2 regions of the Paenibacillus sp. JT22N1 genome follow, and region 1 is predicted to be linked to the other one. Evidence: riboswitches for the same ligand, from Rfam matches in the RefSeq annotation. Region 1 holds a riboswitch; the other holds the start of a gene.
The links. Region 1 has a riboswitch for FMN ahead of ribD (bifunctional diaminohydroxyphosphoribosylaminopyrimidine deaminase/5-amino-6-(5-phosphoribosylamino)uracil reductase RibD). Riboswitches for the same ligand answer to the same signal wherever they lie in the genome.
Positions count from the first base shown of each region.

Region 1 (3,496 bases):
AAAGGATCGTTGCGGTTGCATCCACATGCCCTTGAACAATGTGCCCACCGAACCGGCCATTCGCTGCCATCGCTCGCTCCAAATTCACGCGTGTGCCTGTTTGTAGTTTGCGAAGATTCGTCTTACGGTATGTTTCTGGCATAACGTCCACGGAAAATGAGTCGTTATCAAAGGCTATGACCGTCAAACAGACGCCATTTACAGAAATACTGTCACCAAGGTGGACATCTTCAAGCACTTTCTTGGCGTTAATGGTCAACACCATCGCTTGCCCTTGACTATGAATGCGGCGCATGTGGCCGATTTCTTCGATAATTCCGGTAAACATGCAAGTCCTCCATTCGTTAGCTCTTATAATTCGGATAGCCGGTTATGCAAATATCCGGTCCGAACTGCTCGACCTTGAGTCGGTCGAGCGTAATCGCATCATCCATCTTCGCGAAGCCATCGAAGTTGATGTTTACAGGTGCTGCAGAGCCGCCGCCGATTATTTTCGGCGCAAACATCAGCACCAACTTGTCGATCAGGCGCTGCTCCAGCATGGCGCCGTTGAGCTTCCCTCCACCCTCTAGGAGGATGGAGCCGATCTCGCGCTCGCCAAGCTGCCGCATGGCGAGCGTCAGGTCCACCTGCGGGCCGTCCCCGCAGGTGAGGACCGTGATGCCGTGCGCTTCCAGCGCGGCACGCCGCTCTGCGGGCGCCTTTGCGGTCGCGAGCAGGATCGTCGGCTGACGATCCTGCTCCGTGAGCACCCGGGCGCCCAGCGGGACTCGCAAGAGCGAGTCCGCGACGATCCGTACCGGCTGTACAGCCGGTACGTCGCCGCGCGCGCTCAGCAGCGGGTCGTCGGCGATGACCGTGCTGACGCCGACCATGATCCCCTGGTGCCGATGGCGCAGGGTATGAACGAAGGCACGCGACGCTGGCGACGTGATCCACTTGCTGTCGCCGGTCTGCGAGGCAATGCGGCCGTCGAGCGTGCTCGCAGTCTTCATCGTCACATAAGGCATGCGGGTGACGATGTATTTGTTGAAGACCTCATTCATTGCCGCGGCCTCCTCTGCGAGCAGCCCAACCGCCACGTCGAGACCATGCTCACGCAGCTTAGCGATGCCTGTCCCAGCAACCTGAGGGTTTGGATCAGTTCCAGCGACGACAACCCGTGTCACTCCCGCCTCAATGAGTCGGTCGCTGCACGGTGGCGTCTTGCCAAAGTGACTGCACGGCTCTAATGTCACATATGCCGTGCTGCCCTTAGCTTCCTCGCCTGCCATTTGCAAGGCGAGAACCTCGGCATGGCCATGTCCGCGCTTTAGGTGCGCTCCCATGCCAACAATGCGTCCATTTTTCACAAGGACACACCCTACTACGGGATTAATTCCCGTCTGACCAAGAGCACTTTCTGCCATTTGCAGAGCCAGTCTCATGTAGGCTTCGTCATTCAGTACATGCACGAAGTTCACCGCCTTTCAAGTTCATTCCAAAATTTGAATGCAAAAAGGCCCCACCGTGTATCGGATAGGGGCCAGAGATTGTCTAGATAACACGAAGAAGCTTCATCTATCCATACTTGCCGCATTTTTGATCAAATCAAACAACAACGACGTATCTGCTTCAAAAGACAGACCTGCCGAATTTTTGTTTACGTGAAAAAATGTACAAGCATGCATAGCGAAATCAAATGTTCGCGTTTTCCTTCTCCCATCCAGACTATACTGTCGGTTCCGGAATTGCACCGGATCAGCCGTAGCGAAGCTGTGTGTCAGGTACCGCTAGCTTCAAAACGGGTCACGGACTTATCGAAATCATGTAACGGGTACATGCTATCGAATCACCGCCGGTGTGGAATTTCACCACGCCCCGAAGGTTTTGCATACATATAAAAGTAACTTACAACTAAGAACTAGCTAAAATTACTTTGGTAATGAAAAATTTATCACTCACACTTACAAAAAGCAAGTGCTTTTTTCCTTTTCACATTAATTTCTTACTTTTTCTATGAATTCACTCGGGATTAATTCAAAGAAAGAAACCTATTGATAATAATCAACAGGTTTCTTTTCGATTATGGCAAATTATACTTCTACAACTTCAACTTTCTCCATCAAATCTTTGCCTTTGAAAGCATCGACTAACTCCATACCTTTGGATACTTTACCGAATACGGTGTGCCCACCATCCAAATGCGGTTGCGGTTGGTAAGCGATGTAGAACTGGCTTCCACCTGTATTTCTGCCTGCATGAGCCATAGCCAAGGAGCCGCGCTCATGTTTGTTTGGGTTGATTTCACAGTTGATTTGGTAACCAGGGCCACCAGTTCCTGTTCCTGTAGGACAACCACCTTGTGCTACGAATCCTGGAATAACACGATGAAAAACAAGTCCGTTGTAGAAACCGGAGTTTGCTAATTTTTCAAAGTTAGCAACGGTATTCGGTGCATCGTTTTCGAAAAGATCGATAACAACTTCGCCGCCACCTGCTAGTTTAATTTTTGCTTGTTTGGCCATTTGTGGTCCACTCCTTTAGGAAATAATATCTTATTCTACTATGAAAACTTCCATTTCACAAACTGCACTATATTTCTAACATAATTCTACCCCGACCATGTCCTGTTTGACTGTGAATATGCGCATCCCGCGCTGCGTGAAGTGGATAAGAATGGCTAATAATTGCTTTCACATGGCCATCGGCCATAACCTGTGCGATTTCCTGCGTCGCTTCTGCAGATAGCAAGGTATTGGAAAATTCAGCTCGAATACCTAGCTCACGAGCCTTTTCGGGTGATATTTGTCCTGCGAAGGACAAAAGTACGCCGCCTCTTTTTACAACGGCATAAGAACGTTCTAACGTGTCACCACCGACCGTATCCAATACCATATCCACGTCCTGAACAATGTCTTCGAACTTACACGAAGTATAGTCTATAACTTCATAAGCTCCTAATGCCTTAACCATTTCCACATTCGCTGCGCTGCAAGTCGCTATAACTTGAGCCCCTTGCCATACAGCCAATTGTACAGCGAATGAACCAACGCCCCCTGCAGCACCATGAATCAACACTCGTTGACCCTTCTGGATATTACCATTGACAAATAAAGCTTGCCAAGCCGTCGTTGCCCCTCCAGATATGGAAGCTGCTTCTGTGAAGCTAAGCTCTGGCGGTTTGATAGCTAACCGTTCGATGTCCGTCGTGATGTATTCTGCATACGCACCAGCCGAGCTGCGCCCAAACACTTCTTGCCCTATTTGAAACTTCGTTACATGCTTGCCTACATCTTCAATAATTCCGGCTATCGCCGACCCCGGTATATAGGGGAACTGCATGGGTCGCAGATGTTTGAAAATCCCCTGCCGCTGCTTCCAATCAATAGGTAATACGCCTGCAGCATGCACTCTAATCAGTACCTCATAGTCACCCGGTCTTGGACTTTCAATTGACTCCAATTGCAATTCTTCGACTCCTCCATATTGATGTACGCGTATGGCTTGCATCTTT
Region 1 is NZ_JCAUAW010000006.1:303,796-307,291, forward strand. Features, by position in the region: gene ribE (riboflavin synthase) at 1-328, opposite strand, end outside; gene ribD (bifunctional diaminohydroxyphosphoribosylaminopyrimidine deaminase/5-amino-6-(5-phosphoribosylamino)uracil reductase RibD) at 345-1,454, opposite strand; gene AC58UU_RS14490 (hypothetical protein) at 1,492-1,650, shown strand; FMN riboswitch at 1,690-1,872, opposite strand; gene AC58UU_RS14495 (peptidylprolyl isomerase) at 2,076-2,507, opposite strand; gene AC58UU_RS14500 (NADP-dependent oxidoreductase) at 2,575-3,496, opposite strand, start outside.

Region 2 (3,496 bases), on a different contig from region 1:
CCTTGCGGTAGGTAAAGAATTTGTCGACGCATATCGTGAAGCAAATCCATCAGATGAGGTTATTCATGTTGATCTGTTCAAACAAGATATTCCTCAAATTGATGCTGATGTATTCAGCGGTTGGGGAAAACTTCAATCAGGAACAGCTTTTGACCAGCTGTCTGATGCAGAAAAAGCAAAAGTAGCACGTTTAGGCGCAATCGTTGACCAATTCGTGGCTGCTGATAAATATGTTTTTGTTTCTCCAATGTGGAACTTCTCATTCCCTCCAGTATTGAAAGCTTACATTGATGCAATTTCCGTTGCAGGTAAAACTTTCAAATATACGGAAAGTGGTCCAGTTGGTTTGTTGACCAACAAAAAAGGGCTACATATTCAAGCGAGTGGCGGCATTTATTCCGAAGGCCCTGCTGCAGCATTTGAAAGTGGCTTCAGCTACCTGAAAAAAATCTCGCAATTCTACGGTATCCCTTCCTTCGAAGCCATTTTTGTTGAAGGCATGGCTGTAACGCCGGATAAAGCTCAATCCATTAAAGAAAAAGCAATTGCTCAAGCAAAAGAAGTTGCAGCTAGTTTCTAAGAAAATAGTAAGAACCCGCTAAATCTAGCGGGTTCTTTTTACGTTCAATGATTTTAATTCTTGTAATCAGTCCATATTTATACAGAAACATTTCCTTTACTGCGGCTCATTAACCAGAGGGTTAACCAAATAAATACAAAGCCTACCAGTTGTCCTACGGTCAGCTTTTGACCAAATACAACCCAGTTTATGCACACGCCTACGGCTGGGAAAGCAAGCTCAGCAAGCGTTGCAAAGAATGCCTTTGTCGATGACAGCCCCTTATAATAGAGGAGCATGCTGATCAACCCTGGGAAAAAGGCCTGGAACAGCAGGTTGACTGCGATAAGAGTTAGAACTGTAGTAGAACCGCCAACATGCCAAGCGTCGCCACTTACCAAAAGAACAACCGTTAGCAGCGGGATCGCCATCAGAAATCGCAGCGATGTTACAACAGGGAAATCCAAGTTTTTTTGAAGCAGGAACTTACCCATGACGGTCGATCCGCCCCATAAGACAGCTGCTAGAATTGAAAATAAGCAGCTTAATGTGCCTAAATCCTTCAAGCCCATCTCCGGGGAAGCAAAACCAAACGTCAGCAAGTACGTGCCTAGCAGCGCCATTACGATATAGGCAGAAAATTTGGAAGGCAGTGTCTCTTTGAGTAGTACTCGAGCCAATACGATGGCGAACAAGGGCTGCAATTTCTGCAAAAGCAGAACGGAGTTTGCACTGCCGTGAGCGAAAGCTGAAGTAAAGAGTATGGTGGCTATGGCCGATCCACCCCAAGAAATAAATAGAAGAGCGCCAATAACTGCTAGAGTTAGTTTGCCAGCTAAGGACTTGCGGTACTTCATCAGCACCGGAAGCGCATAGCAGACCAGCAGCAAATGCTCAATGAACACTATTTGTGCAGAGGTAAAACTTTTCAACAATAAGATTCGAAAGAGAGGGTCCAACCCCCAAAGTGTGGCTCCGAGTGCCACATACCAGATCCCATTGATGCCCCTGGTACTTGATGAATACAAACTTGCGCGCTTACTTCCTAGCTTAAATACATTTTCCAATTCAAAAACCTCCCAATAGGAGAAACTTTAAGAGATTAACTCAAAGATCCCTAGATGATGTTTTGAATTGAACCTTCTGAAAGAGACAATGCCCCTGTTTACAATCAACAGGGGCATTGACAAACAGACCTATTAAAAATTGAATTTTTAACAAGTTGTCCTTCACCTTCTCTCATCCGGACTATACCGTCGGCCTTGGAATTTCACCAAGTCAGTCCCAATCTATACAGACTGGGAGTCGCGGGCTTTAGACACTTACGTATCCATCACCGCCGGTAGGGAATTTCACCCTGCCCCGAAGGTTCATATTCTAATAAAGTGTATAATAACATGTTACAGTTTAACTGGCAATCCTTTTTCGCGACGATTTGCCACTGACATAGGTTGATTTTATAAAAAAAAGAATCTCCAACTGTCTTATATATCTGACAGAGAGACCCTTTATAATATCGACTGGCGTCGTTTTAAAAAAAGAAAGATAACAACGCCTATAGCAATACCAACAAATGAAAAGAACATAGGCAGCCAAACTGGACCCAAGAGAATGCCGAAAGGTTGAAACACATCCGAATAGATGATTCCTACCGTCCCCAGAAAAGCGCCTAATACAAAAGGAACATACGCATACTCTGCCGTATCTCCCCCGTCTTTATAAGCATCCCAAATACCAAACATATAGAGACAGGGGTAAAACATTAGCCAATGATAATCGGTTTGCTGGATGGCCTCTTGAATGTTTCCTTTGAAGCTGTCGATTATAATTTGATTGAGATCGGACATGTAATTCACGATAAATTCTAATATGATCAACGTGATTCCTTTGACATATTTCCCGTTTAAAAACTGACCAAACCCAGGGAGTGCGATGGCCCATAATAATTTCTCGATTTTATTGGATTTGTGCATAGTTGTCATTTGGCAGTCGGTAATTTGCCGTACTTGCTATGAATTCAGGTGAAGGCATCTTGCTATGGGATCGTTCCTCTACAAAATTTTCTCCTCTTACTTCAGGCGTAATCCTTTTTAATAAACTCACAAAACCTCTTATTATAAACAAAGTAAAATTAAGTGATGCAAATGTATGAAGAACAGACCAGGATTTCCATCTAAACAAATCGGTTTTCCTCTCTAAAAACCATTGAAGCAAAGTCATTGGTACACTAAAAAATAGACTTCTCGTAATGAGTTCAAGCGGTTTGCTTTGATAAGTCGATCTTACCCAGATAACACTTAAAAGCGGATAGAATAACAAATCGTACAAAATATTCGTGTCAAATACTTTGGCGAAAGGACGAACGGGGTACGATATCTTCCCTTTTTTAATAAAGAAGGAATCTATCGAACTTGATAAAACGCATTTCGAAAAGAATACAGTCAGATACATGAGCAGGTTTTTACGTTTCAAGATGAATGGGGCAGCTGCTAATGATGAGGCAAATAAAATCCGCAATAATATCTTTTCCATATAGATCTTCCCCCTCGCTTTTTTACTTTTGCTTCATACCTTCTAGTGTGGATAAAAGAACATTCTATTATGCATATAAGGAATAGTCAGCTAACCAAAGAAACCAAAAAGCGCTGCCGCGGGCAGCTCTTTTTATGTTTGACTGACATTTGTATAATAAGGGGATAGATAAAACACATCTCTAGTTAGACAGGATGGTATTAGATGAACGATAAAATTGTAATGCCGGTATGGACAATTGGCTTGTTCATTGTGGTCATGAATACGACGATGTTTAATGTTTCTATCCCTAGTATTATTCAAGATCTTGGCATCACCGCAGATCTCGGATCGTGGGTAATTTCAAGCTACTCCATCGGGTATGCCTTATCGACAGTTATTTACAGCAGGCTCTCAGATGTCCTA
Region 2 is NZ_JCAUAW010000021.1:5,803-9,298, reverse strand. Features, by position in the region: gene AC58UU_RS31175 (FMN-dependent NADH-azoreductase) at 1-580, shown strand, start outside; gene AC58UU_RS31170 (DMT family transporter) at 658-1,626, opposite strand; FMN riboswitch at 1,787-1,933, opposite strand; gene AC58UU_RS31165 (hypothetical protein) at 2,068-2,541, opposite strand; gene AC58UU_RS31160 (CBO0543 family protein) at 2,516-3,091, opposite strand; gene AC58UU_RS31155 (MFS transporter) at 3,296-3,496, shown strand, end outside.
Region 2: linked by a shared signal. The riboswitch ahead of AC58UU_RS31170 (DMT family transporter) and the one ahead of ribD (bifunctional diaminohydroxyphosphoribosylaminopyrimidine deaminase/5-amino-6-(5-phosphoribosylamino)uracil reductase RibD) in region 1 are both predicted to bind FMN.